DNA from 2 places in the Lysinibacillus sp. LK3 genome. Region 2 is predicted to be linked to the other one. Evidence: riboswitches for the same ligand, from Rfam matches in the RefSeq annotation. Region 2 holds a riboswitch; the other holds the start of a gene.
The links. Region 2 has a riboswitch for cyclic di-GMP ahead of VK91_RS09495 (hypothetical protein). Riboswitches for the same ligand answer to the same signal wherever they lie in the genome.
Positions count from the first base shown of each region.

Region 1: linked by a shared signal. The riboswitch ahead of VK91_RS18260 (methyl-accepting chemotaxis protein) and the one ahead of VK91_RS09495 (hypothetical protein) in region 2 are both predicted to bind cyclic di-GMP.

Region 1 covers NZ_LDUJ01000025.1:73,583-89,410, forward strand. The annotation lists gene VK91_RS18215 (hypothetical protein) at 120-533, shown strand; gene VK91_RS18220 (SpoVR family protein) at 736-2,139, opposite strand; gene yhbH (sporulation protein YhbH) at 2,184-3,341, opposite strand; gene VK91_RS18230 (PrkA family serine protein kinase) at 3,581-5,476, opposite strand; gene VK91_RS18235 (M23 family metallopeptidase) at 5,689-6,684, shown strand; gene VK91_RS18240 (methyl-accepting chemotaxis protein) at 6,947-8,641, shown strand; gene VK91_RS18245 (hypothetical protein) at 8,698-9,372, opposite strand; gene VK91_RS18250 (sodium:solute symporter) at 9,510-11,000, opposite strand; gene VK91_RS18255 (SDR family NAD(P)-dependent oxidoreductase) at 11,022-11,774, opposite strand; gene VK91_RS18260 (methyl-accepting chemotaxis protein) at 11,764-13,515, opposite strand; cyclic di-GMP riboswitch class I at 13,621-13,706, opposite strand; gene VK91_RS18265 (hypothetical protein) at 13,910-14,104, opposite strand; gene VK91_RS18270 (DUF1456 family protein) at 14,246-14,740, opposite strand; gene VK91_RS18275 (alpha/beta-type small acid-soluble spore protein) at 14,927-15,130, shown strand; gene VK91_RS18280 (MFS transporter) at 15,201-15,828, opposite strand, start outside.
Region 2 covers NZ_LDUJ01000014.1:301,166-316,993, reverse strand. The annotation lists gene VK91_RS09515 (methyl-accepting chemotaxis protein) at 1-932, opposite strand, end outside; gene VK91_RS09510 (hypothetical protein) at 1,135-1,341, shown strand; gene VK91_RS09505 (saccharopine dehydrogenase family protein) at 1,791-3,020, shown strand; gene nspC (carboxynorspermidine decarboxylase) at 3,017-4,156, shown strand; gene VK91_RS09495 (hypothetical protein) at 4,202-5,083, opposite strand; cyclic di-GMP riboswitch class I at 5,127-5,218, opposite strand; gene VK91_RS09490 (chemotaxis protein CheW) at 5,356-5,844, opposite strand; gene VK91_RS09485 (M20/M25/M40 family metallo-hydrolase) at 5,868-6,983, opposite strand; gene VK91_RS09480 (hypothetical protein) at 7,118-8,071, opposite strand; gene VK91_RS09475 (acyl-CoA carboxylase subunit beta) at 8,178-9,725, opposite strand; gene mce (methylmalonyl-CoA epimerase) at 9,731-10,144, opposite strand; gene prli42 (stressosome-associated protein Prli42) at 10,270-10,365, shown strand; gene VK91_RS09465 (aromatic acid exporter family protein) at 10,388-11,398, opposite strand; gene VK91_RS09460 (BrxA/BrxB family bacilliredoxin) at 11,551-11,991, opposite strand; gene meaB (methylmalonyl Co-A mutase-associated GTPase MeaB) at 12,153-13,250, opposite strand; gene scpA (methylmalonyl-CoA mutase) at 13,250-15,403, opposite strand; gene VK91_RS09445 (methylmalonyl-CoA mutase family protein) at 15,400-15,828, opposite strand, start outside.

The sequences.
Region 1 (15,828 bases), on a different contig from region 2:
ATCGTTGAGCTTTCCCTAGACACACCTACCTTTTCTCTAGGTAACATGGCTACACGTACAGGTGGGTTCAAGAAGCGCTAATATCTTAATAGTAATAGGAAAGGAAGGGAGGAGAAACGATGTCTGGTTTTAATTCTAAAAAATTTTATGGACCTGACGAACCTGAGCAGGAATCCTCTAACAAACAAGGGAAAAATCATATAACAATAAACTTCACATTCAATATAGGAAATACAGATTTTCACTTTGAGCAACGTGCAGAAGGCGGAGGCCAAATCAATCATGATGTAGGCACAAATGCCAACCAAGGTGGACAAAATGCTAGTAACGGTAGTCACACACGCAACGTCAATTCGCAATTTGCTGACGGTAATGGAAGAAGTGGTATTGCTGGTAATAATAATGACGAAGCTGGTGGGCAACAAGGCATTAAAGTACGGGATAGTCTTGTCATTGAAAGTGATATTCATTCATCCTCTAACCATAGTGAAAGTAATGAAGAAACTGATGTATTAACTGAAGAAGATGAGTAGATTGGTTTCAAAAAGATCATGTCAGTAGCAAAAAAAAGGCCATTTTACACGAAGAGGCTCTGTGCTCTGCCACTGGAAAGCAAGTAGCCTGCAACCGATTGTTGACCTTTCAAAAAAAATACTATTGATGGTTTTGTTTTTCAACACGATGAAAAAACTTCTATCTGCTTGATGGTACCCTCAACAGATAGAAGTTTTTTTATTATACATTGCGTTTATAATTTTTTGTGCCGTCATATGAATAGAGCATCGGCTTTTTATCGACATAGGTTTCTAAATGAACAGGACGTCCCCATAGCTGGTAAATATAAGGTAATACATTTTCTAAATAGTGTGGATCTAACTCCATCCCTTCATAGCCATGAACTAAATATAGCTCGCCATTCCGCAAATAATCGCCATTTTTTACCACAATATATGGGAAGCCTCCGTTTACACGCATGGATACGAGTTGATCGCGAACTATCTCATGATCCTTATCCGTTATACGGTATTCATTCCCTTTCTTTTGGAACAAGTACAAATCTTCACGCTTCGCTAAATCCTTTGTTAAATAGTTTCGAATAAAGGAAATATCTGATTCTACCTCTCTTACCTCAAAAATCTTTTCACGTCCCGTATTTGGCAAAACACCTAACCGTTTCATTTCCTCGGTAGGATTATTATAGCGATTTTCAATATCCTCGAAAATTTTAATCCCAAGATAATATGGATTAATCGATGTTTTGGAGGGCTGCACAACCCCCGCATTTAATTTGGCATATTCGATAGTTTCAGCAGTAGTTAACTTTAGCTCCCTCATGATTCGTTGATGCCAGAATGAGGCCCAACCCTCGTTCATTATTTTAGTCTCTAATTGAGGCCAAAAATAAAGCATTTCCTCTCGCATCATTGTTAATATATCTCGTTGCCAGTCTTCCAATTCACGGCTATGTTCCTCTAAGAATAACAACAGGTCCTTTTCTGGCTGAGGAGGAAATTGCTTTAATCTGCGTCGAATTGGTTTATAAACTTTTTCTTTTTCTTCTATACTCCATAAATCATCATACGGTGATTTTGTTGGTGGTTTTTCCTCCTCAAGCTCATCCTCTTCACTCCAGGATAGCTTCGGTCTTAAAATTGACGGATCAATATGTTCTTGAATAGCTAAAACAGCATCTAAAAACTGCTCCACCTCATCCTTGCCATACTCTCTCTCATAGCCAGCTATTCGCTCCGCAGTTGCGGTCATACTTTCTACCATATCTCTTCTTGTATTAGAAAAACGTATATTATTTTTGAAGAAATCGCAGTGTGCTAGAACATGGGCAATAATCAATTTATTTTGGGTTAAAGTATTGGTATCGAGTAAAAATGCATAGCAAGGATTTGAATTAATGACAAGCTCATAAATCTGACTAAGTCCTAAATCATATTGAAGCTTCATTTTATGAAATTGTTTTCCAAAGCTCCAATGGGAAAAGCGCGTGGGCATACCGTAGGCGCCAAATGTATAAATAATATCTGCTGGACAAATTTCATAACGCATTGGATAAAAATCTAAGCCAAAGCTTGAGGCAATTTCGGTAATTTCATCTATTGCACGATGAAGCTCTTTTGTGTCCATTTTACGCCCCCTCCTTTGAACGTGGTGCTGAGGATATTTCCATGTTACTCTTCACTTTTCTTGAAAAAGCTCTTTAAGGCGTCATACACATCGCCTTTTTTTCTCAAAATATGGTATCTGAATTTAGGATCATCAATTTTTTTATACGTATACATAAGCGTTGAGAAACGGTTATGCTGATTCACCTCACCATAGCCAAACATGCTGGATACATCCATTAACTCTCCTACTAACTTCAAGCACTTTTCATTGTCCATCGATATATTTTCACCATCTGAAAAATGGACAGGATAAATATTGTAGCGAGACGGATGATATTTATCCTGAATTAATTCCAATGCCTTTTTATAAGCTGAAGAACAAATGGTTCCACCACTTTCGCCCTTTGTAAAAAACTCCTCTTCTGTGACAACCTTTGCCTCAGTATGATGAGCAATAAATTCAATTTCTACTGTTTCATATTTTGACCGTAAAAACTTCGTCATCCAAAAGAAGAAGCTTCTCGCACAATATTTTTCAAATGCGCCCATTGAGCCACTTGTATCCATCATGGCGAGCACTACTGCTTTGGATTCTGGCTTCTCCACTTCATCCCATGTTTTAAAACGTAAATCGTCATTGTGGATTGGCGTTATTTCTGCTTTCCCATGCATCGCATTGCGCTTTAATGCATTTAAAATGGTACGCTTTTTATCGACATTACCCATGAGTCCTTTTTTACGAATATCATTAAACTCTATTTTTTCTGTTTTAATATCTGCCTTTTCTTTTTGCTGTAAATTAGGTAACTCTAGTTCATGAAATAAAACATTTTGAATTTCCTCAATACTGACTTCCGCTTCATAATAATCTTGGCCAGGCTTGTCACCCGCTTCTTTTCCTTTACCTGGAGCCTGATTGGCCTTACTGCCATCCCGCGCTACTACATCTCCAACACTACTATCCCCTTGTCCCTGCCCTACATGCTTAGAGTTATCATAGTTATATCGAATTTTATATTCATCAAGTGACCGAATTGGTATCTTAATAACCTCGCGACCATTGGACATCACAATACTTTCTTCGCTAACTAAATCAGGTAAATTATTTTTAATCGCATCTTTCACTTTTTCCATATGGCGTTGTTGGTCCTGGTGCCCTTTACGATGGAGGGACCAATTTTCCTGAGAAATGACAAAGCGTTTATTTTCGTGTTCAGTCATTTTTATCCTCACCCATCTATCAAATTCGCTTTTTCTATACTATGCTTGTGAGCTAAATTTTTGAACTTTTTTCATAAAATCAATTGTATATTTATCAATCACGCCTCAAACGTCCAGATTTTTTTCGACCATGCTCTAAAGTATCTCTTCAAAGTCTCGGACATCTTCTCCTCCTGATAATAAAAGGAGTGCCCTAAAAATGGGACACTCCTATCTTACTTGGAACAATGAACATCAAGTTATCGATTGAGCAAACTTCCTACATACTGTAGCAACTCATTTGCTGATGTTGTATTATAGCCATGTTCATCAACAAGCCTTGCCACAACCTCATTAATCTTCTTCAGTTGAGATTCATCTGGCATTTTAGAAGAAGTAGTAATTTTAACGATATCTTTCAAATCTGCAAATAATTTCTTCTGAATGGCTTCTCGCAATCTTTCATGAGAATTATAATCAAAACGTTTACCTTTTCGTGCATAGGCAGAAATTCGAATGAGAATCTCTTCACGGAATGCCTTTTTAGCATTTTCTGAAATGCCAATTTGCTCCTCAATCGAGCGCATTAATTTTTCATCTGGATTCATTTCTTCCCCAGTAAGTGGATCATAAATTTTATTTTTATTACAGAATGCCTCTACATTATCAAGGTAGTTATTCATCAATGTTTTTGCTGATTCCTCATAGGAGTACACAAAAGCCTTTTGTACTTCATTTTTAGCAATTTCATCATATTCTCTACGAGCAACCGCAATGTAATTCATGTATTTTTCACGATCCTCTTGAGAAATCGATGCATGCTGATCTAACCCATCCTTCAATGCTCGTAAAACGTCTAATGCATTTATCGATGGTATCTCTTTGCGGATAATAGCAGAAGAAATACGGTTAATAATATAGCGTGGATCAATACCGTTCATGCCTTCATTCGGGAACTCTTTCTTCAGCTCCTCTAAGTCAACGGAATTAAATCCCTCCACATTTTCTCCGTCGTACAAGCGCATTTTTTTAATTAGATCCACACCTTGTTTTTTCGGAACTTCCAAACGAGTGAGAACCGAAAAGATTGCTGCGGCCTTTAAAGCATGCGGTGCAATATGGACATGGGACATATCGCTCTCTTTTATCATCTTTTCATAAATATGCTCTTCCTGACTAACTTTGAGGTTGTAGGGAATTGGCATAACGATAATTCGAGAATGTAATGCCTCATTCTTTTTGTTCGAAATAAATGAACGATACTCTGTTTCATTTGTATGAGCAACGATTAACTCATCTGCACTAATTAAAGCAAATCTTCCTGCTTTGAAATTTCCTTCCTGCGTTAATGATAATAAATTCCATAAGAATTTTTCATCTAGTTTTAGCATCTCCTGGAATTCCATCATTCCTCTATTGGCCTTATTCAGCTCCCCATCAAAGCGGTAAGCACGAGGATCCGACTCTGAACCAAATTCACCAATTGTAGAAAAATCAATACTTCCTGTTAAATCTGCAATATCCTGTGATTTAGGGTCTGATGGTGTAAATGTCCCTATACCCACACGTTTATCTTCTGAAAAAGTAATACGTTCAATCATTACATTTTCAATGCGTCCATCGTATTCCTTTTCAAGACGCATTGTATTTAAAGGCGATAAACTTCCTTCAATTCTAATCCCATATTCCTCAAAGAACTCATTACGCAAATGATGTGGAATTAAATGGAGCGGATCTTCATGCATTGGACATCCCTTAATTGCGTAAACTGCACCTTCATCTGTTCGCGAATATTGCTCTAATCCGCGTTTTAGTAAGGTAACGATAGTTGATTTACCACCACTAACTGGTCCCATTAATAATAAAATACGTTTTCTAACATCTAACCTGCGTGCTGCTGGATGGAAATATTCCTCCACCAGTCTTTCAATTGCTGTTTCAAGCCCAAAAATTTCTTGTCCGAAAAATTTGTACATTTTTTGCCCATCGCGTTCCTCTACACCAGAACTTTTTATCATATTGTAGACGCGTGAATGGGCTGTTTGAGCAACTTCAGGTCTTTCCCTAATGATGTTTAAATAATCTGCAAATGTCCCTTCCCACTTCAGCCTGTTTTCTTCTTCGCGATAGTTTTTCACTTTATCTAAAATGTTAATAGCCTTCCCTCCATTCAGGGCTTGATTTATAACATAGTATGAAGTTAATGGCATGATGATACCATTACTTTTTCTTTGATGAAGTTTCTTCTTATTATTTCTATTTTTGGGGGCAAAAAAATTGCCGATATATCAACTGTTTTCATACATAGAACCTTACTGAATGAAGATAAAAATTTCGGTTATTCTAACGTTAGAAAGGAGGTCCATCATTGCATCGCCATTTTATATTTCTTTTCACATTTTTATTTTTAGGGATTATGCTGTACCCTTCTGCCTCTTTTGCAAAGGAGGATCTTACAGAAGAAGAAATTTTACAGCAGCGTATGTCCTATTATGTACAATTCGATGAATTACTCATTCCCTGGCATTTTTTAGCTGCTATCGATCAGTATGAGAGAAACCTACAATCAGTTCGTAAAGACATCCCTAAACGAGAAGGCTATTTGGCTATCCAATTTTCTGATGAATACTGGTCAGGTGCATTAAATCCTGTAAAGGAAGACACTTCTCCTGAGACAATTAGCTATTTCGGAGGAATGGGCCTTGACGGTAATCATGATGGAATCGCTAGTCCAAAGGATGATGAGGATGTCATTTTTTCGATGGCTAGTTATTTAGGGAAATTTGGAACAACAGATGAGGATTTTAAATTAGCATTATGGGAATATTACGGAAGCGAAGAAGCAGTCAATCAAATATTTACCATCTCCACATTGTACAGACATTTTAAAACTATAGAACTTGATGCACATACCTTCCCGCTAAATATCCGCTCTGATTACAGTTACAGGGGCACTTGGGGCGCCAATCGTGGTTGGGGTGGACGCCGTATTCATGAGGGAACTGATATTTTTGCCAGCTATGGAACGCCTGTATTATCTACCTCTTTTGGAATTGTTGAGGTAAAAGGATGGAATCAATTTGGTGGCTGGCGTATTGGTATTCGGGACAATCATAATTCCTACCACTATTATGCCCACCTCGGTAGCTATCATAAGGAAATTGAAGTAGGTACAATTGTAAAACCTGGTACTGTTCTTGGCTATGTTGGAAGCTCTGGCTATGGAAAAGAAGGTACATCGGGCAAATTCCCTCCACATCTTCATTATGGTATTTATAAATTTAATGGAAAAACGGAATGGGCTTTTGACCCTTATCCTTCCCTTCTACAGTGGGAACGCCAGGCGAAAAATCAAAAACAATAGAGAATCCTTTACTTATGGCACTTGAAGCATTTTGCTTCAGGTGTATTTTCTTTCTATATAGGAAATTCTACATAAACATATAAATTAGTTGTTAGACATCTGTATATATTTAACTATTAAGAAAAGGAAAATAATTATATCATTGTACTAAAAAACTATTTTTAAATATTTCTATCGAAAGGCTTATTAATACGCATAATTAGTTATAAAATAATACTTGTGTTGAAAAAATTTCTCAATGAGATAGTAAAGGGATGGGAAAATGAAAGGCATTATCAAGTTTAAAACACTTAAAACACGAATTTTAAGTGCATTTATTCTTTTGTTAGTTTTAGTAGTTAGCTTTACAACCTACACTTACAATTCCAATACAAATATGGAAAAACAAGCAAAAGATTTAGTGAAAGAAGATTTAGTTGTTTTAGATGCAAGTAAAAATTTAGCACTCTCTATGAGTGTCCGCCTATCTGCAGCGTTAAATTATGTGTTGACAGGTGACGAAAAATACAAAGAATCATTTGATGAGTATCGCAAAATGGCTGAGGAAAATAACGCTATTCTAGACAAATATGAAAAATCAGATGAACGCGATCAACTTGTAGCAATTGCCCGAGATTGGAGTACCCTTGTCAATACAGAGGTATTTGATATCTACCAAAAGGGCAATAAAGAATTAGCTTTAGAAAATTTAATGGATACACATGAACTCGTAACGAAAGTGCGATATGGTTACGAAAAACTGGCAGATGAACGCGCTAAAGCCATTACAGATGTCGGTAATGATGTTGTATCAACTAGCTCTGAGAATCGAACAATTGGTATCGTCTTTAGCTTGATTCTAACTATAGCTGGTATTCTAATTGCCATTATCACAGCCAGTACCATCTCTAAACCTGTTACAGTAGTAGCCGACCGGATGAAAGAATTAGCAGATGGAAATTTGCAACTAGAGCCTTTGCCTGTAAAAACACGAGATGAAATTGGAACGTTAATGGTAGCAGCCAATGACATGAACGAAAAATTAAAACAAACGATCCAATCTATCTACTCGGTTTCTGAAACAGTAGCAGCTAGTAGTGAAGAACTTGCTCAATCATCGAATGAGGTACAAGCAGGTACTGAGCAAATTACAGTAACGATGCAAGAGCTGGCATCTGGTACAGAAACACAAGCATCTACCACAGGTGATTTGGCAGAAACAATGACAGCATTTAAGCGTAGCATTCATGAAACTACACAAGAGGGCATTGAATTAAGCGAACATTCTAGTCATGTTCAAAAATTAACGGTTTCAGGGAAAAGTTTAATGGTGCAATCTACCAAACAAATGGCTACAATAAATGAAATTGTATTAGACTCTGTGAAAAAGGTAGAAAATTTAAATGAACAGTCTGCTGAAATATCCAAGCTAGTGTCAGTTATCGATGATATTTCAAACCAAACAAATTTACTTGCATTAAATGCAGCAATCGAAGCAGCACGAGCAGGTGAGCATGGCAAGGGCTTTGCTGTTGTGGCAGATGAAGTCCGAAAGCTTGCTGAGCAAGTACAGTTCTCTGTCACGGATATTGCAACAATTGTCCAGCGTATTCAAGGTGAGACTGGCAATGTAACATCTGCCCTTCAGACTGGCTATGAGGAAGTAAAAAGAGGAACCACACAGCTCGATGAAACTAATGAAACATTTGAAAAAATTTCTGATGCTGTTGGGGATATGATAGTTAATATTTCAACGATTACAACGAATTTAAATCAGCTTGCTCAAAATTCGGAAACCATTAATGCTTCTATTGATGATATGGCCTCCATTTCACAGGAATCCGCTGCTGGCGTTGAGCAAACAACAGCAACTGTTGAGGAAACCGCCGCTACAATGGATGAAATCGCTAGAAGTGCAAATCAGCTTGCTGGAATGGCCGAAGAGTTAAATACGCAGCTACAGCAATTTAAAATTTAATCATCTAAACAACAAAGGCTATCTCAAATTTTTCTATTTTGAGATAGCCTTCTCTCTTATTGCCAATGACTTATTGGCACTCGTTCCAGTTCATGACGTTTAATAATAACACTTATCTTTTGAAACCATTTCTCACAAAGCTCTATGGCTTCTTTATAGTCGTCCTCCTCTTTTGATATTGGATCTTCACTATTATCCATGAACATATATTCTTGAATAGGCTCTGATAAATGATCTACTACTAACTTTAGCGATAGCTGTGAAATTGTATCTTCTTCTACCTCCTCTTCTTCTATTTCATCTGCTTCAGCAAGTAAGGAACCACTCATTAGATGATTCTTTGTTCTAACCGTAAATACTTCATCTTCCATGATGGCAACCTCATATATTCTGTTAAATGGAACCTCTATAATTTTTAGTTCTTCGTCTAAAGCTTCTCTTCGGGCGAAAATAAGCATGTTTGTCTGTTCATTTAACAGTAAAGCATTTAAAGCATCATTGGAAACTGTACATTGTGTATGAGGAATAGCCATTATCTCCTCCTCACTAGCTTCCGTCATGGCTGTCAAAGTTTGTATGGAAATATAACGCTCTTTTAAATAACGGATACTCCCTAGACCGACTAAAGCCAGCCCGATTAAAAAAAATAGTTGCTTAATAATGACTAATTCAATGGCATTTGCTAGATAAAGATAGACAATCCCTAATAAAATGAAGAAAATATTTTTCATCCAATTCCCGCCTTTATCAAGATAATCACTAGAAAAATTCAGATGATGTACTAGCAATAGTATTCTTGATTCTATCGTTTCATTCTAATAAAAAACACGAATTCATTGAACTTTACAATGAATCCGTGCTTTTGCTTTTAACGACCAATTAGCTCTTCTTTACTACTTACGTCGTCTAATGTTTTATCTTTTTCTATTTTATGCATCTCAAGAACATGCTCAGATGGCGGAACGAGTATGCTCACCACGACAATTGTGATACCAGTTATAACAACACCTGAAAATACAGGAGCCTGCCATAATTCATTTAATAGACCTATGAAGCCTTCTGATTGGATTGTCAGACTAGGTACGAATGTTAGTGATGTCACAATGTAATAAACTAAGCCAACGGAAATACTTGCCCAAACTGCTGGTGTACTGACACGTTTCCAAAATGGTCCTAAAACGATTGGCCAGAATATTGTTACGAATATAATATCCCAAGCTAAATAAGCTAAATCAATTACTTTTTGGAAGCTTACAGCTAGCACTAAACCTAATAAAGCACTAGCTAGAATAATAGATCTCGAAAATCTTAATAGCTTCTTAGGATCAGGATTGTGATTAATAAAATCTAAATAAATATTCTTTGTCACAATCCCTGAAGTCGCTACATAACATGCAGCTACTGTAGACATCCCCATGGCTGCCATGGCTGTTAAGAAAATAGCTGCTAATAAAGGAGGAAAATAACCTTGTGCAAAGGTAAGCATCAATGTTTCTGGGTTTGTGCTTTCAGGATAAATAGACTTAAAGGCTTCCCCTAGCATCCCTGGAATCCAGCTAATTGCAATGACAATAATACCAGCAATAATCATGCTTCGTTGTGCCACCCGTGGACTTTTTGCAGCAGCTACCCTCTGCCCAAGGTCAACTGCAGGGATATCTCCAAGTGCTAGTACAAGATACAAAGTCCAGAATTCTGCTCCTGCCTTCTCAAATAATGTACTGATATTCCACCACTCGGGATTAAATGTAACGTCTGGATAGTAAAACAAAATAAAAATGGTAATACCCAAAATACCTGCCACTGCAAGTGCACCTTGTACGATTTCAGTATAGGCTACTGCCCATAAACCACCAATAACTGAATAAATAGCCGTTAGCGATACAAATAGAAGCGCCGCAGGTATAAAATCAATTTGCAATAATTGCTGAATAATATACGTTCCACCAACTGTTAACGCCGCTGCATTAAAAACTCCAAAAGCAATTGCCATAACAACCCCTGTATAGGCTCCTAGCTTTTTACTGCCATAGCGTAAACCGTAGTAATCTGCTAATGTCCAGCCCTTTAAACGTCGCAATGGCTTTGTCCAAATGAGTGCTCCAAGAATCATACAAGTCCCTAAACCACCCATTGTTGCCGAACCTTCAAAGCCACCACTTGTATAGCCAGAGCCTACCGCTGCAAAAAAGAAGGGAGCTGCTAATAATGCAGCGACTAAACTACCCGTGACAACGGATAAAGGCATGCTCCAGCCAGCAACAATTAAATCCTCGGCTGTGTTGACACGCTTATAGCCTTTATAGCCAATATAATAGATAAATAATAAGTATAAGCAAAAGATAATAATATTTAACATTATTTACTCCTTCGTTTTCCATTAACCGTTCATTACGACCCCACCATTTGGCGTTAAAATTTGACCTGTATAGAAGTCAGCATGATTAGAGGCTAAAAATAATACACTTTTCGCAACTTCTTCTGGTTGTGCTAAACGTTTTAATGGATATTTTGCGGATTCTTCCTCCACATAGTTATCGCCAAACTCTTGTAGAATGTCCGTAAATGTTCCACTAGGAGCAACTGCATTGACAAGTATAGAAGGTGCTAATTCTCTTGCTAAAGCCTTTGTAAAAGCATTAATAGCACCCTTTGCAGCTGAATAATGCGTGAATTCTTCACAACCCAAGCTACCAATATCAGATGAAATATTGATGATTTTTCCTGTATTACGTTCCTTCATTCTTTTTGCTGCTTCACGGCAATTATAGAAACAGCCATATAAATGAACTTTAATCATACGATCCCACTGCTCATCCGTTAAATCTGTAATGCTGGAACCCTGTGCAAATCCAGCGTTATTTACAAGAATATCAAGATTCCCGAGATGCTCGTCCATAAATTGATGCATCGCTTGTACTTCTTGAGAGTTAGAAACATCTGCGTGGAATATTAAAGCTTTCACACCCAACTTTTCTGCTTCTGCACGTACAGCTTCTGCCTCTTGCTCATCCCCAATATAATTAATTAAAATATTGGCTCCATGTTGCGCAAAGCCTAAAGCAATTGCTTTACCGATTCCTTTACTAGAGCCTGTAATTAAAACATTTTTTCCTGTAAAATTAATGTCCATTATGATCATTCTCCAATTTGAATTTTGCCACTAGACCTTGCAGCTCTTCTGCTGTTTTGCCCAGTGATGAAGAGGCATCCTTTACTTCCTGCATGGTAGATAATTGCTCTTGTGTAGAATTCGAGACATTTGAAGAGAACTCTGCTGACTGCTCTGCAGATTGTTTAATATTATTAACAGATGCCGCCACTTCTTCTGAGGATGCAGAAATTTGTTGTGAGGCTGCTGAAATTTCACGTATTTGGCTAGCTACTTCTTCTGAGGAAGTAAGAATTTCTTTAAAGATTTCGCCTACTTCATTGGTAAATGCCATCCCTACCTTAACATCCTCTTTACCTTTCTCCATAACCGTGATAGAAGCGTTTGAATCAGACTGAATAGAACTAATTAAATTGTAAATTTCTGTTGCTGATTGAGAGGATTGTTCAGCTAAGCGTCTCACTTCATCCGCAACAACGGCAAAGCCTTTACCGTGTTCACCTGCTCGTGCCGCTTCGATCGCAGCATTTAAAGCTAATAGATTTGTTTGATCAGCTATAGCAGTAATTAAGCTAACAATTTCACTTATTTTTTTAGTATTAACATGTAGTCCATTAATGGTTGTCCCTATTTGTTCAACAGAATCATTAATTAACTCCATTTGAGCAATAACTTGTTGTACAACTTCATTGCCTCGTTCAGAAGCCTGTGATGCTGAAATAGAGGATTCCGCAGCTACATTTGCAGAATCAGCAATTTGCTGAATACCTGTTGCAGTTTCTTCCATAGCAGCAGCTGTTTCCTCTGTCATGGTCATCGAGGCCTCAGCATTTTGTGTAATTTGATTCATGTCTAGTGCAATATTTGTTGAGCTGTTATAAGTTTCACCAGCATGTACCGTTAATTGATTGGCTGCTGAAGAAACGTGATTGGATGTATTGCGTATGTTTAAAATAATATGTTGCAAATTAGCCACCATTGTACGAATGGATTCAGATAATTTACCAATTTCATCCTTCGATGTCTCTAAATCCACATCTATTAATTCACCATTTGCCACTTGATTGGCAACGTTCACTACTTTTTTCAGTGGCTTTAATAGTCGATCTATAATTATGTAAACTAAAACTAATAAAATTAAAATGCCGATAATGGCAATGACAATTTGCTTAATCACACTTGTTTTAATAATCGTATTGATATAATCAGCGGAGTAATCAATCCCTAATAGGGCAATCAGTTGGCCATTATCATCTTTAATAGGACTAAAAACCGTTCTCCAAGAACCAAAAGGATCCTCGAATATATCAGTTACCTCTGTACTATTATTTTCAATAGCTAATTTTGCTGTTTCTACATGTTCATCCGCTAAATCAGTAAAAATTTCACCGGCTTCATATACTTCATTTAGATTAGAGGTATAGCCAATTGGATTGACGCCACCCTCATCCTTGACATCCCAAATATAACTCCAGCTCATAATACCTTGCTGGTCCTGAATCATATCAAGTTGCTTTTGGATCTTTGTAAACTTTGCGTTTGTTTCCCCTTTTTCGGACAGCAAATCTTTTACTTCATCACTGTCTAAGTTCATAGCTGTTAATAAACCAACACTTTTTAATTCTTGCTCCAAATCCACATTCATCCGATTATTCAATTCACTAATACTTTGCGTCGTAATAATAGCGATAAGCAGTAATACAACGATAGAGACTGTTAGTAAAAGCTTATTTTTTAATGATGTGTTTTTTAACAACTTCATTTCCCCTTTTCCTCCTTTGAACTTTACTTGCAAAAAAATGCCTATTTCAAAAGAAATAGGCATAAAAGAACAAAAACTAGAATGAGAATGATACAACTAGCACTCTTTTGCAACCCAGCCGCCATAGCATTTATTGCCTTAGACCTGTAGCTTTGCGTCTTTACTTTTCAGTAAATTTGCCTATATTTCCCTACCAAAATTAACACAGTAGGTAAAAGTAGTCAATGCTCTCTACTTAAAACATACATATTTTATACTAGCTGTTCCTTCATTAATAATTATATAAATTACTTAATTATGATTCATCTATTGAACAAAATAAAAACAGCTACAACCTCAATTAGCGTTGTAGCTGTCCACTTTCAATTCACTTACCCCTAAGTGTTTGAATAAATTATACGTTTTGTGTGACAAGTAATACGGAAGGTATAAAGGATAACGCAAACATAGCGATATACCATACGGAAGTACGACGTAATGAAAAGCGTACTTTTTTTCGTTCCGCATAAAAAATATCTAACATAACTGCAACAATAAAAGGCATTGTAATACATGCAATAGCTACTAATAAGATGTCAAAATAAATCATACAAGCACCCCTTTGTCTGTGAACATTTTTCATCTTTTTTGTGAACATTTTGTGATAATTTTATTGTACACATTTTCGTCACAAATTGTCAACGAGTTTTAAAGAAAAAAATGGCACTTTATGATTGATATCCATTGTGCATTATGCTCTATATTTATATGTTAGGCCCCTTAAAAAATTTCGTACGAATGAATCGCCACACTCTTTATAATTACGATGACTTGGATTTCTTAAAATAGCACCTAATTCACCTTTTGTAACTTTAATGCCGCCGTCATATAAAATCTCAAGCATCTCCTCAGTTGTTAAAGCTAAAGCAATTTTTACTTTCTTTAGCAGCATATTATTTGGGCTTTCTTTACCTGACACAGGTAAAGGTCCAACAGCCTGTCCTTCTCTTGGTTTCTGAGGCCCGCGTTTAAAAGTAATTAATCCATTTAAAAATGCCTCTAACATTTTATTATTACATTTGATGTATTCCTCTGGCGCTTCTTCCTCATCATTAATCTTAATCAGCATATTTAATACTTCTTCCTTTGAATAATCCATGCCACCAAGTTTAAAAATTTCTACCATATCTACATTTTTTATATCGAACGCATAGCGTAAACGAATTAAGATATCATTATTTGTCATTTATATGTTCCTCCTTTAATTAACCTTATATAGTAAAGAGCCAGGCTTAATTATAACAGAGAGTTTGCTGATTATTGCTAGCTTTCCACAAGTTGTTGTTGTTAGCAAATAGCGTGTGCATTTCCTACTTTTTAAATGTATGAAAAATTTAATCGCAACCATTCTAAGGTCAAGGAGGTGAGAACAATGGCTAACAATAACCGCAGTTCAAATAAACTTCTAGTACCTGGAGTACATGAGGCTGTCAATCAAATGAAATATGAAATTGCACAAGAGTTTGGCGTTCAGCTTGGGCCAGAAGCATCTTCTCGCGCAAATGGTTCCGTTGGAGGAGAGATTACAAAACGCCTTGTTGAAATCGCTGAAAAACGTTCAAAAGGTTTATTATAATTAAATACTAATAAGAAAAGAACGAATCCCATTTACATAATTGGAATTCGTTCTTTCGTGCTCTATAAAATTATGCTGTTTGCAATTCCTTCCCTGAGCTCTTAAGCGTTAGCATAACGATAAAGGAAATACAATACAGTGCTGCTAAGTAAATCATCACGACAGTCATATCGTAGCTTTGTAAAATAAAGCCTACAAAGATTGGTGAAAACCCACCTATAGCTCGTCCAAAGTTAAAAATGGTGTTTGTTGCTGTACTGCGAATTTGTACTGGATAAAAGCTACTAATTAATGCACCATACCCTGCAAACATACCATTAGAGAAGAATCCTACAACCGCACCGCCTACTAATATCGCTACTGCACCTGTTGCAAACGAGTAAAAGAATACAGCACATGAAGAGGCTACTAAAAAGATCCCGAATGTTCGCTTTGCACCAAAACGATCCATAAATCTGCCAAACGTCAGCATTCCAATGATCATGCCAACTGCGGTACTAATTGTCCACAATGCTGAGCTTGAAACCGATAAACCTTGCGATTTCTGTAACATCGAAGGTAGCCAAATCATTAGACCATTATAGCCTGCAATTTGAACAGTTGCCATTAGAATTAGGGAGAGTGTTGTCATGGTGATACGAGGTGAAGCAAATAATTGTGCTAATTTCCCGTTCTCTTGCTTATTATTTTGTTGTTTC
Region 2 (15,828 bases):
GCATGGTGCATCCCTGCCGTCACGGCACTTGTTACCTCTTCGATATTATTGGCGACACCTTGAATGGTATTGCTCATATCGTTCAGGGTGGAAGCGGTTTCATCTGCGTTATTCGTTAAAGTGTTAGAAGTGGAACGCATCGTCATAATCATATTTTGTAAATTAGCTGTCATTCGATTTAATGTATTCGCTAAATCCGCTACTTCATCTTTACTGTTAATTTTTGTTTCAGGTACAGCTAAATTACCATTGGCAATTTCTTTCGCCTGCTGAATCAGCACACTAATCGGTCTTACTTTACGACGAATTAAAAAGCCTGTAATGATGGAAGCAATTAGCATAGGGAAAATACTAATTAAAATCCCATTTCGTACAACATCCCATGTTCGCTCCTTCACGATATTAGCATCAAAGTCGATGACACTAATGGCAATAATTTCTTTACTGGAATCATGGTCTTTAAAAATAGGAGCATAGCCAGATAAACGGTCCATCCCTGCATAGGTATAAGGCTGTGAGTATGTTGGATGCTTATGTGTAAGCAACATATCAATAGCTTCTTTATCTAAATAAAATTGATCACCAGGGGCATAACCTTTTTCAGCCAAATGATCATCAAGCGCTAATAATGTGCCATCCAACGATAAAATATATTGTGTTTGGAAAATATCTTTATGACCTGTTGTCCAGTTCAAATCGTTCCCAATGCTTTCCTGTACAGCCTTGTCGCCTTGAATGGCCTTGTCCAATTGTTGCGGATTGATCAAACCTGTCGTAATATTGGCACAGCCATAGGCCTCAACACCAGCAGCATCATAAAGTTTATTGTAAGCAGTTATGTATGTAGCGAACGAAGTAATCCCTAGCATCACCACTAAAATACCAGCGATAATCGTCCCAAGTTGAAAAGTTAATGAATTGCGTAATTTCACGATCCATCCTCTCCCCTTTCTTGTAATAATCTATGAATATTCCTTTTGTGTTTCATCATACTACAAAAAGATGTATTAAAAAAGCATCTTTAATTATTCTAGTAAGATAAAAACATTGGAAAAAGTTCTGAATTGTGCGATAATTGAAGTTAATTATCTTAAATCCTGAGCATTACCAATTCATCTAATAGGAGGGCTTGCTATGAATAAACGCTTTCATCTAGTATCGATTGTTACAGGCAACTTGTTAACAATAGGGGCCATTTTTATTTATGCCATGCAAAGTCAAGTGGGAGTAGCCCTCAGTACGTATGCTCTTGTGATGGGTTTTTTTAGTACTTTGCTTGTGGTTTTCTTCTATATATGGGGGGAAGAAAAACAACAAGTATCCAATCGTTTTCTGAAATAATATGCATCATTTTCCAGTACACAGATACCTGTAGCACGTTTAATGTGGTTCCTTCCCTTTCTATATGTAGAGGGATTTTTTTATGTAAAGTTAGTAGAAATGATTTAGTAGCTGGTATCAAATCGTCAATCGGTAGAGATACTATGTCAAAACATTCATTTAGAAAAATATTTACTTGATGTCGTAGTATCTTGGATGAATTGTGATATAACTTCACCAATTATTTAGGTCTATACAACAGCAACTTTCCTCTATTTTTACTAAAATGGCGTTGTAGATTTATTCATGATTCCCTTCTTTTCCGAGGCATTCCCCTCCTTATACGTCTAATTGTTGTAGAAAAATAAAATTTTTTGTAGAAAATTTTAAAACAATGATTGAGTAGTATATCAATTTTCTGTATAATCAGCTTGTTTGACAATACTTTATATGAACTTGGGGGTAGACAATTGGGTAAAGCATTGATTATCGGAGCTGGCGGAGTTGCCAGTGTTGTGGTACACAAGTGTGTTCAAAATTCGGACGTATTTGAGGAAATTTGTATCGCAAGTAGAACTGTTTCAAAATGTGACGCTCTAAAAGAAAAACTAGATGGCGGAAAAACAAAAATTCATACTGCACAGGTAGACGCAGACAATACAGAAGAGGTTATTGAGCTTATTAAAGCTTTCGGACCAGATGTAGTGATTAACGTGGCTCTACCTTATCAGGACTTAACGATTATGGATGCTTGCTTAGCGACAGGTGTGCACTATGTGGATACTGCAAACTACGAGCCACCTGAAACGGCAAAATTTGAATATAAATGGCAATGGGCTTATAAAGAGAAGTTTGAAAAAGCTGGCTTAACTGCATTACTTGGAAGCGGTTTTGACCCAGGTGTAACAGGCGTTTTCACAGCTCATGCACAAAAACATGAATTTGATGAAATCCACTATATCGATATCGTGGATGCCAATGCGGGAGATCATGGATATCATTTCGCAACAAACTTCAACCCAGAAATTAACATTCGTGAAATTACAGCGAATGGTCGTTACTGGAAAGAAGGCGAGTGGATTGAAACTGCACCACTTGAGAAAAAAGAAGTGTATAACCTACCTGAAATCGGACCAAAAGATATTTACCTTCTATACCATGAAGAGCTTGAATCCCTTGCAAAAAATATCAAAGGTTTAAAACAAATCCGCTTCTGGATGACGTTCTCTGAAAAATACTTAACACACTTAAAAGTGTTAGAAAACGTAGGTATGACATCAATTGAGCCAATCGAATTCGAAGGGCAAATGATTCAACCAATCCATTTCCTTAAAGCGGTATTACCAGATCCAGCTTCACTTGGACCACGTACAAAAGGTAAAACAAACATCGGTTGTATCATTCGCGGTCTAAAAGATGGCAAAGAAAAAACGTACTATGTGTACAACGTATGTGACCACGAAGAGTGCTACAACGAGGTTGGTTCACAAGCGATTTCTTACACAACTGGCGTACCAGCTATGATCGGTGCAATGCTTGTGATGAACGGTGAATGGCGTAAACCAGGTGTATGGAATGTGGAAGATTTCAATCCAGATCCATTCATGGATGCACTAAATAAATGGGGTCTACCGTGGCAAGAAAGCCATAACCCAGAATTATTAGACCTTGATTTAGATGCAAAGGAATTAAGCCGATGAAACCAATTGATTTTTCAAAAGTTCCATCCCCTTCTTATGTAGTGGATGAGCGATTATTAACAAAGAATCTTGAGCTTTTAAAATCAATTCAAGATCGAACAGGCTGCCGCATTTTATTAGCCCTTAAAGGCTTCTCTATGCATTCAACATTCCCACTAGTAGGGGAATATTTAGCGGGCATTACATCTAGCTCACTGCATGAGGCACGTCTTGGCTATGAAAAAATGGGCAAAGAAGTTCACGTTTATGCACCTGCTTATATTGAGCATGAAATGGACGAGCTTCTAGGCTATGTGGACCACATCGTATTTAACTCATTTAACCAATGGGCTCAGTTCAAGGATAAAGTTAAATCTGCTGGTAAAACAATTGAATGTGGTATTCGTGTGAATCCTGAATACTCTGAAATTGAAACAGCTCTTTATGATCCTTGTTACACAAACTCTCGCCTTGGTACAACATTGGCTAACTTTGATAAATCACAGCTTGATGGTATCGATGGCTTACACTTCCATGCGATGTGTGAACAAAATTCTGATACATTAGAGCGTATTATTGAAGTAGTTGAGGAAAAATTTGGTGATGTTTTACACCAAATGAAATGGTTAAACTTCGGTGGCGGTCACCATATTACACGTGATGATTATGATGTAGAAAAACTTGTGAACATCATTAATTATATTCAAGAAAAGTATAACCTGCTTGTTTATCTTGAGCCAGGTGAAGCAGTAGCCCTTAATACAGGCTATTTAGTAGCAACGGTGCTAGATATTCAAGAAAATGGAATGGATCTTGCTATTTTAGATACATCAGCAACATGTCACATGCCTGATGTACTTGAAATGCCTTACCGTCCAATGATTATTGGTTCTGGACAAGCAAATGAATTAGCACACACGTATCGCTTAGGCGGACTAACATGTCTAGCTGGTGATGTGATTGGCGATTATTCGTTTGAACAGCCATTAAAACCAGGTGATCGTCTTGTATTCACAGATATGGCTCATTATTCAATGGTTAAAAACCATATGTTTAACGGTGTCAACTTACCATCTATCGTTTCTTATAATGATGAAGAAGGTATTAAAGTCATTCGTGAATTTAAATTCGAGGACTACAGTGGTCGACTCTCCTAATACCAATAGAAAAGCCCTTCCAGTTTAACACTGGAAGGACTTTTTTTATGGACGCATGGTCATCCAATTCTCCACATAATGAATGGCTACTCCATGAAAAGCATCGTTATTTGAAAAATGTTGCTGAACAAGTATAAGCTGTTCATTCATAAAGGCTTCTCCATTATCATAAAAAGTAATATTTTCCCCTTCCTCTGAAGCGCCTGTTTCTACACCAATTACAATTGATTTATTCACAGTGGAAGCATAAGCGATTTCATGTTCTACAATAGAGATAATATCTTTTGCAGCATCACGATAGGCCATGATCGTCACACTATCCGTATGGTCAATGACCCAATCAGCTAATAACCCTTTTCCAAATTGGTTATTATACTGAACTTCATCAAACCAAAATGGCATATCTACTTCTAAAGTAAGTTGTAACTGACTTGCTTTCTCACTTGCTTTCATTATTAGTGTTTGATAGGATTCTATCGTTTGTGCTTGATGTAAACTCCATCCACTATTTAAATAAGGTTCTACATCAAGGTGAACCCCAGAAAATTGCTCAGATTGAGTTGAATTCTCATTATATGTATGTAACCAATTAAACAATTCGTCTTGGCTTCGACTACCCTCAGTTGAAACCCAGCTTGCAGCACCATCCAATGCATAAATGCGAATACCTCTGTGAGAAGCGTTACTAATAAAATGCTTATAGTCATTGCTCGCTATGCCTTGATCGATTTGCAGATAAACTTTATTGACATCGTTATGTTCTAAAAATAATAATATTTTTTCTTGGTCATCAATGATGAGGGATGTATCCCACAGCCAAGTAGCCTTTTCCTGTATAGACATTGCATCAACCTTTCCACTTGATAAAGCTAATGAACTAATCATGATGACGATTAGTGCGGTCCATACTTTTAATTGTCTCTTCATACGAACTAACTCCATTCTACTCGCCACGGCTCCTAGAACAGAACCTGGCAACCTGACAATCTTGCACTGAAATTATAGTGTTTAGACTCATGGCTTTGCGTCCCTCCCTTTCGGTGAAGTTTGCCTTTTTCAGTTTTTTCTTAACCATTATCATACGCGGTTAGCAATTGTTTGTCTGTAGGTATAATGCATAATTGTCACATGTATGATCAGGTAAAAACGACAAAATACAGGTTAAATTTACTATTCAAACATAAAAAAACGTAGAGAACTTAAGCCTCTACGTTTTCCTTTTCATTTTCAAGCATTTTGTGTAAATAATTGATAATTTCTCGAATGCCCTCTAATGAATTAACCAGTATTTTTGGATCAACATAAGTTATCATTCGATTTTCAAGATTAGCTACCGCAGTAAAATAGCGTGTTTTACTATAATTGACTAGACCCAATTGCTGAAGTACTGATTCATCGAAATCAAGAATTTCACGTGCTTCTGTAACAAGTAATCCATAATTAACAACATCTGTATTCAACACAATGATACGAGCAGTTGCTGTATTCGATGAACGATTGTACAGTATGCGTTCAAAATCAAGAACAGGTACAAGCTCACCGCGAATTCTTGTAAAGCCTAGAAGATAGTTAGGTAAATGAGGAATAGGTGTTACTTGCTCTAATTTTTCAATTGAAATCGCTTGCTCCACAGGCACAGCATACTCCTCTGTCCCACAAGCAAAAACGACTGCTTTGACACTTTCCATAGGGTCACATCCTTATTCGACTGTTAGTTTTTCGCCGATTCTTTGACGATTTCTACTAGTAAATCTGCTAATTTTTCAAGTTCTTCTACTGGTATTTTTTCATTTGTTGTATGGATATCCTCGTATCCAACAGATAAATTAACTGTAGGAATGCCAAAGCCTGCGATGACGTTTGCATCTGAGCCTCCACCAGAAATGCCTAGTGTCGGTGTACGATCAATATTGCGTGCAGCAGCCATCGCTACCTGAACTACTTTATCCGATTCCGTTACACGGAAGCCTGGATACATCAGCTTCACTTCTACCTCTGCACGTGCGCCTAAAGAAGCAGCTACTTGTTCAAACGTATCTTGCATATGCTTTGTTTGCGCATCCAATTTAGCTTTGTCTATAGAGCGTGCTTCTGCAAGGATTGTCACTTCGTCACAAACAATATTCGTCGCTTGTCCACCTTCAAAACGCCCAATATTCGCTGTCGTTTCTTCATCTAAACGACCCAGTTTCATTTGAGCAATGCATTTTGATGCGACTGTTATGGCAGAAATGCCCTTTTCAGGAGCAACCCCTGCATGTGCCGTTTTTCCAATAATCTTTGTGAAAATTTTCGCTTGGAATGGTGCTGCTGTCACGATACCACCAACTTTGCCATCGCTATCAACCGCAAATCCATATTTTGCTTTAATGTTAGCTGGATCTAACTCTTTAGCGCCAACAAGGCCACTTTCTTCACCAGCCGTAATAATAAATTCAATATCGCCATGTGCAATATTTTGCTCTTTCAAACGTTTGACCATCTCAAATAGAGCAGCTAGTCCTGCTTTATCATCGGCACCTAAAATCGTCGTACCATCTGATACGATATAGCCATCCTCACGCAAAGACGGTTTGATGCCTTTTCCTGGAACGACAGTATCCATATGAGAAGTGAAATAGATTGGCTCTACATCCAATGTGCCTTTTAATGTGGCAATAATATTACCTGCCCCATGTCCATTACGCGTATGTGCATCGTCTTGAATCACTGAAAATCCAAGTGCAGTTAACTTATCTACAAGAATTGGTGCTATTAGTTGTTCATGTTTTGTTTCCGAATCAATTTGTACGAGCTCAAAAAACTCTTCTACTAAACGACTTGTCATGTTGTAAAACTCCCTTAGTTTACGTGTATTTCCACGTTATAGTATATGTATCATTTTAGCACAACGTCAGAAGAGTTGAAATCATTGAACAATACTACCAAAATAAAAAGTCTGAGAAAAATCTCAGACTTTCCCTAGTCATTGAAAATAATCTCTTTTTCTTTTTCTAATGATTGTAAGTAGTTGACAGCTTTATTATGTTTATCCTGTAAGCGCCAAATCGTATTATGTACATCATCTTGAACACGCGAGACCTGTTCCCTTGCTGTCGAGATTTTAGAATGAACAGACCATGCTGAAAAAATATCATCAAAAAAGTAATCAGCAAACTTAACAAACCCATCTGTTTCAATATGCAGCGATTTCGTAGACATATCATGAACATCTAATAATTCATTATGAAACCTTTGTAACGCAATTTGAGCACTATGTAAATAGTTTTCAGACTGATCGAGTGCATCATGCTTTAAGTGCGTAGCAATCAGCCCACCGCCAAAAAATGTATCCCATGTGGAATATCCATTGGCCGAATGTAATGAAGCTGCTGCTTGCCCTAGCCTTGTAAGAGCTACTTCTCCCGCTTCCTCCGCCTCTTTAATTTCTCTAATGAGCTGCTTTGTTAGCATTTCCTCATGTGCTAAATGCTCTAGCCTTTCTGCTTGGGCAGCATCATGAATCTGTAAATACTTCTTCTTTTTAAGGTAGACCTGTTGAAGTGATTGCTGTAGCGCATTTTCATCAATCTGGGCAAGCTGATTCATCACTTGCACGTTGTCCTCTGCTAAATCATTTTGCATTTTCTTTGCTTCATTCAGCTTTAATTCAAGTACTGCCGCCTTATCAATTTTTTCTGCCCTCAGTTCATCTTGTTGCCCTGTCCATGTACGAATCATATTCATAAACGAGAAACCATCCAATTTATCAAGTTTGGATCGAATTTGGTGGAGTGCTGCTGTATGAGTGTCTATTTCCTGTTGTGTATGTTTAATTTGCCCATCAATTAACTGATTTTGTTCGTTTAATCTAGATGCTTTTCTAAGTTGTGCATGAATCTTTTCTTGCTCTGTTTGTAATTGCTGCCATTCCATTCATCTCAACTCCTCATATCTATCAGTACGGATGACAAACAAAAATGTTTCACTTTTTGGCAATGAAAAACCTAGCAACTTTTGAGCTGCTAGGCTTGTATGACTATTATAGAGGAATATTACCGTGCTTTTTCTCTGGACGTGTTTCATGTTTGTTTGACAGCATATCAAGTCCTTGAATCAGCTTGATACGTGTATCTCGTGGATCGATTACGTCGTCTACCATACCGCGAGATGCTGCAACATATGGGTTAGCAAATTTCTCTTTATATTCTTCGATTTTTGCTGCACGAGTTGTTTCTGGGTCATCTGATTTTGCAATTTCACGGGCAAAAATGATGTTAGCTGCGCCAGCAGCACCCATAACAGCAATTTCAGCATTTGGCCATGCAAATACAAGGTCAGCACCAATTGATTTAGAGTTTAAGGCAACGTAAGCGCCTCCATAAGCTTTACGTAAAATCACTGTAATTTTTGGAACAGTCGCTTCTGAATAAGCATAAAGAATTTTCGCACCATGACGAATAATACCACCATGTTCTTGTTTAACACCTGGGAAGAAGCCAGAAACGTCTTCAAATGTGATGATTGGGATATTGTATGCATCACAAGTACGAATGAAACGAGCAGCTTTATCAGAAGAATCGATATCTAAGCCACCAGCAAGAACTTTTGGTTGGTTACAAACAAGTCCAACTGATTCGCCAGCAATACGTGCAAAACCGACAACTACGTTTTTAGCAAACTCTGCATGTACTTCCATGAACGAACCTTCATCCACTACTTGCTCAACAACTTTACGTACATCATATGGACGTGTTGTTTCGATTGGTACTGTATCTACGATTTCTGGACGGTAGTCATCCCCTTCAGGTCTAGCTTGACGAGGTGCCTTTTCTTTATTGTTTTGTGGTAAGTAGCTTAATAGTTTTTTAATTTCATCAATCGCTGCCTCTTCAGAAGGAGCACGGAAATGAGCATTCCCACTGACCGCATTATTTACTTTCGAACCACCTAAATCTTCAGCAGAAATTTTCTCTCCTGTTACCGTTTCGATTACTTTAGGTCCTGTAATGAACATTTGAGATGTCTTATCCACCATTAGAATAAAGTCAGTAATAGCTGGAGAATAAACAGCTCCACCAGCACAAGGTCCCATAATCACAGAGATTTGTGGAATCACACCAGAATAAATGGCATTTCGGTAGAAGATATGACCATAGCCATCTAATGAAAGAACACCCTCTTGAATACGTGCACCGCCTGAGTCATTGATGCCGATAAATGGTGTACCATTTTTAGCAGCTAGATCCATCACTGTTGCCATTTTTTTCGCATGCATTTCTCCAAGCGCCCCACCAAACACTGTGAAATCTTGAGAGAATAAGTATACTGGACGTCCGTTAATTTTACCGAATCCAGTTACGACACCATCACCAGGTCCCTCCATTTTCTCCATGCCGAAGTCTACTGTACGGTGTGTAATAAATGGGTTGATTTCGAAAAATGTACCTTCGTCTAGCAACAAGTCTATACGCTCACGAGCAGTAAGTTTCCCCTTCTCATGCTGCTTATCGATGCGATCATAGCCACCACCAAGTTCAATTACCGTTTTACGGTCATACAAGTCATTGATTTTGTCGAACATATCCATACTAATCACTTATCCCCTTTTCCACTTTTATCACATAATTCATATAACACCCCAAATGAGGATTTAGGATGCATAAACGCAACCTCTGCCCCTCCAGCACCTGGCCCTGGCTCTTCGGATAAGAGACGTACACCTTTTTCACGAAGCTCTGCCATTCGTTCACGAATTCCCGTCACACCAAACGCAACATGATGAATTCCTTCTCCACGTTTTTCAATAAAACCATGGATGGCACTTTTATCACTCATTGGTTCTAATAGCTCGATTTTCACGTTCCCTGCATCGATAAATGCCACACGAACCTGTTGAGATTCTACTTCTTCCACTTTCATCAACTTTAAGCCCAAAGTTTCTGTATAATATGTAATGCGTTCATCAAGATCGCGCACTGCAATCCCAATATGGTCTACTTTCTCCATGGTGACATCTCCTTCTGTTATGGTACATACTCTATTTTACAGACTTTTTTGTCAAAACTCTACTACTTGAGAAATTTTTCAGATTTGCTAAACTATTTATAAGAAAAGAAGGAGCGAACGAGCATATGAGTAATAAAAAATTTCAAAAAGTCGTTATTTATAGTATGATCGCAATTATGCTAATCTCATCTCTAGCATTCGGATTATCTATGATAATTTAAGGCAAAGCACGAGGCGTCCACACTACTGTGGGCGCTCTTTTTTAGCCTTTAACCCTTTAAATGACTGCTTTATTTCTAAATACCTGTCCATTTCCTCTATAAACTGATAGAGGGCTGCCTGAGCGATAAATTGCTCGTGGCTTTGTGGTAAAGGAAGCTGAGAAAAATCGCGCTTAACATGTTCGAGCTTTTCGCGGTACTGACTAGCCGTATTCCCCGAATGAACATGCTCACCTAGGTCTTGTAAAAAATCTGCCACAATTTCAGCCTCTTGTACTATAACAGGTAATGTCGTCACTTTGGGTAGCACTCTTTCGATAATTTCTAGCTGCTGCTCTCGCATATCGAAATATACATAGTAATCATTTTTACGTCTTGTAAAATGGTTTTGAACATCTTTAAACGCTAATGATTTTGCCTCTTCTAGTGCTTTGATTGCATCGATAATTTCTTGGCCGTTCCACAACGTATCTCCTTGCCGTAAATAGCTGGCAATTTCTAAAAAAATCTTACTATATAGCTCCTCTATTTTGACTCTGTAGTAATTTAATTCCTTTTGAATGTCTGGCATATACATATTAATGGCAATCCCTGTTCCATAACCGATAGCCATCAACGCTAATTCATTATAAACAAGTGTTAATGAGTAACCTTCAGCAGCGTAAATATGCATAATAATCACGACACTGGAGATAAATCCATCCGCAACCTTTAAAGATACAATGGTAGGAATAAAGAGTATAAGCATGCCTGCTAGTGTAAGTGGATGATAAGCAAATAACTCAAAGCTTACAAAGGCAAAAAGCATTGCTACAATACTTGCAACCAATCGTGTATAGGCTGCATAAATGGATTTCTTTTTTGTTGGTTGCACACATAATATGGTTAGAATACCAGCAGATGCATATGAGGCTAAATCAAAATACTGTGCAATGGCAATAGCGATGGCCGCACCAATTGCTGTTTTTAAAGTTCGATAGCCGATTGAAAACTTCTTCAGGCCGACTGCCTCCCATCCTTTAGTACTCTTCACTCATTCAGCTAATTATTTAGCCAATATTACAAAAATTTTAATAATAATGAAACTATCTATACATGAGGATCAGTAGGAAGCCTACATAGATAGCATGATCTATGAGGCTTTTCTACTTGGTTGAAAATGATTTTTCTTATGCAAGAATAGACTTAAAGTTCGTCACAATATTCTTCAAAGTTTGCTTGTAAATTTGTCACAACTGACATTGGGTCATGCCCTTCAATTTCATAGCGTCCCACTTCTGCGACAACTTGTCCATCTTTTAATAGAACGAATGATGGTGATGAAGGTAGATGATCTTCTCCAAAATGGTAACGCGCTGCTGCAGTTGCCTCTTTATCTTGCCCTGCAAACACTGTTACTAAATGGTCTGGACGTTTATCATAATGAACGCATTGTGCTGCTGCTGGACGAGCGATACCACCCGCACAACCACACACTGAGTTCACCATTACTAATGTTGTACCTGGACGAGCAAACGCCTCTTCTACAGCTTCTGGTGTTGTTAATTGTTCATAACCAGCTGCCTCAATTTCAGCACGTGCTGTTTTTAAAATTTCCTGCATAAATAAATCGTAATCCATATTCATATAGCGATAGCTCCTTTCAAGTTCGCGCCAATTTAGTTATATTTCAGATAGTAGATTTTTGACGCTTATCCATCTCTTATCATAGCAGTTTGCAAGCAATTTGTGCACCTACTTGCTCAACACATTTCAGTTGAAATTACTACGATTTCAATAAGACTCGTTTACTTGTCTTCCTGCTCCTCGCTAAATAAACGATCCACACCTTGTGTAACTGTCAACTGTCCACTTAAAATTTGACGTTCAAGCTGTTGTACTTGTGCTTTACGTTGCGGGTTTCCATAAAAGAGATCTATTAAATGATCGGTAATCATCGATTGGAACCACTCTTTTGTTTGTTGCTGGCGTCGGGTAGCCCAATAGTGATTTGCTTCTACGATTTGCTTGAATTCCCCAATTGTTTCCCAAACCTTATCAAGTCCTCGATTTTCTAGTGAACTAACAGGCATGGCAGTTGACATCCAACCAGGTGTAGCAGGCTGTAAAAAGTGCAAAATTTGTTTGTACTCTGCAACCGTTTTTTTAGCTAGACGTACATTATCACCATCCGCCTTATGCACGACAATTGCATCTGCTAATTCCATAATGCCTTTTTTCATGCCCTGCAATTCATCCCCCGCTCCTGTTAAAACTAGAAGCAGGAAGAAGTCAACCATGCCACGGACATAGGTTTCACTTTGTCCAACACCAACTGTTTCAATTAAAATCACATCATAGCCTGCTGCCTCACAAACTAACATGGTTTCTCGTGTCTTTTTGTGAACACCCCCTAGGGTACCTGCCGATGGCGATGGACGCACAAATGCACTAGGCTTCTTAACGAGCTCTTCCATACGCGTTTTATCGCCAAGTATACTTCCTCCCGATAGAGAAGAACTTGGATCAATGGCAAGAACAGCAACTCGTTTCCCCATATCACAAAGCATAGTACCGAAAGCCTCTATGAATGAGCTTTTTCCTGCCCCAGGCACACCTGTTATGCCAATTCGGATACTATTGCCTGTATGTGGAAGAAGCTCCTGCAATAGTTCTTGTGCCTGTACTTTATGGGTAGCGTTTGAACTTTCAATGAGGGTAATGGCTTTTGATAAATGTGTGCGAGAGCCCGCACGTACTTGTTGTGCAAGCTCTCCTACATTTAGAGTGTCTGCCTTTTTCTTTCGGAACTTTTTGGGTGTACCATATTGCATCCCGTCGTGAGTCGCCTCTACTCCGTCCATGACAAATAGCGCACTTTCTTCCATTCCTTTATTTTTGTCCATTATTCAGACACTTCCTCATAGCCTAAACGTTTGTAGATTTCTTCAATAATTTTTTGTGCGGATACAGGAATCACTGTACCTGGTCCGAAAATGGCTACTGCACCGGCATTATAAAGGAAATCATAATCTTGTGCTGGTATAACACCACCCACAATAATGATAATATCTTCACGACCTAGTTTTTCAAGCTCAGCTATCAATTCAGGCACTAATGTTTTATGTCCTGCTGCTAGTGAAGACACACCAATAACATGAACATCATTTTCAACAGCCATTTGAGCAGCCTCAGCAGGCGTCATAAATAATGGAGAAATATCTACGTCAAAGCCTAAATCTGCATAACCAGTTGCGACAACCTTTGCACCACGGTCATGTCCATCTTGTCCCATTTTAGCAACTAAAATACGCGGACGACGACCTTCATTTTCAAGGAATTCTTCTGTCATTTGTTTCACTTCCGCAATTTGCTCCTCATCAGAGAAGTTTGCAGAGTAAACACCAGAGATCGAACGAATGACCGCTTTATGACGACCAGAAACTGCTTCAATTGCATCAGATATTTCACCTAAAGAAGCACGAGCGCGCGCTGCATCCACTGCTACCGCTAGCAGGTTTTCTTCTCCATCTTGAGCCGCCTTCGTTAAGCGAGCTAAATGTTTTTGAACTTCCGCTTCATCACGAGCTGCCTTCATCGCTTCTAAACGTTCAATTTGTTTTTGACGAACAATGGTATTATCGATATCTAAAATATCAATTGGCTCTTCTTTTGCTAAGCGATACTTATTCACGCCAACAATCGTTTCTGTTTTAGAATCAATTTTAGCTTGACGTTTTGCTGCTGCTTCCTCAACCTTCATTTTTGGAAGTCCCGTTTCAATCGCTTTAGCCATACCACCAAGCGCTTCTATCTCTTCGATTAACACCCAAGCAGATTTCGTAATTTCTTCTGTTAATTTCTCTACGTAGTACGAACCACCCCAAGGATCAATGACTTTTGTCATCGCTGTTTCCTCTTGTAAAAATAACTGTGTATTACGCGCGATACGTGCTGAGAAATCTGTTGGAAGTGCAATCGCTTCATCTAATGCATTTGTATGAAGGGATTGCGTATGTCCCATCGAAGAGGCATTTGCTTCGATTAAAGTACGTGCAACATTGTTAAATGGATCTTGCTCAGTTAATGACCAGCCAGATGTTTGGGAGTGCGTACGTAATGCTAATGTCTTTGGATTTTTCGGGTTAAACGTAGACATCATTTGTGCCCAAATACGACGTGCTGCACGCATTTTAGCAACTTCCATGTAATAGTTCATACCAATTGCCCAGAAGAACGATAAGCGAGGTGCAAATGCATCAATATCAATACCTGCTTTTAATCCTGTTCGAACATACTCCAAGCCATCTGCTAATGTATAGGCAAGCTCAATGTCATTTGTTGCGCCTGCTTCTTGAATATGGTAACCAGAAATTGAAATAGAGTTAAATTTTGGCATATACTTCGCTGTATATTCAAAAATATCTGCAATGATTTTCATTGACATAGCTGGTGGGTAAATATATGTATTACGCACCATGTATTCTTTTAAAATATCATTTTGAATAGTACCTGCTAATTGATCTGGCGTTACCCCTTGTTCTTCTGCTGCTACAATATAGAATGCAAGGACGGGTAATACGGCACCATTCATTGTCATTGAAACTGACATTTGGTCTAACGGGATTTGATCGAAAAGGATTTTCATATCCTCAACTGAGTCAATCGCAACCCCAGCTTTTCCTACGTCCCCTGTTACACGTGGATGATCAGAGTCATAGCCTCGGTGTGTTGCTAAATCAAACGCGACAGAAAGACCTTTTTGTCCCATGGCCAAATTTCGTTTGTAAAAGGCATTGGATTCTTCAGCAGTTGAGAAACCAGCGTATTGCCGAACCGTCCATGGACGTGCTACATACATAGTAGGGTATGGTCCACGTGTGTTGGGTGCAATCCCTGCCACATCATTTAGATGTTTAGCCTCTTTAATATCTTCTTTTGTGTAAATATCTTTAATTTCAATCCCCTCATTTGTCATGAACTTATCTTCAGACGCTTGAGGTGCTTCAGCTGTTAAAACCTTTTCTATTTCTATTGCATTAAAATTTGGCTTGCTCATCGTTGGACCTCCTTCATGCTCGCAAACACGGACTGTAATTTTTCAATGATGTTTTGTCCTGCGAAAATAAAGCCGTTTAAGCCATTTGCTAACCATGCTTCTTCTTCGTCTTTAAATTTGCCCGCTACATCTACAAGCACATTCGCTGGTTTTTCAGCTAAAATGACTGATACAAATGCTTTTGTATCATCATCATTGCCTGCAATCACTACATACTTAGCCTCTGTCGCCTTCAGCCAAGCTACTGCCTCTTCTACAGTTGTCACTGGCTCACTTTTTTCTGGTACAAGACCCACTGTGTTTAAGAAGCCCGCTACAAAATCTGCGCGTGGTTTAGAGCTTTTTAATGATCCTAATGCTAAAATACCTGTTTTTACATCTGCTGCTGTCATGTCTGCACGTAAGTCCTCAAATGGAGCAGCGAT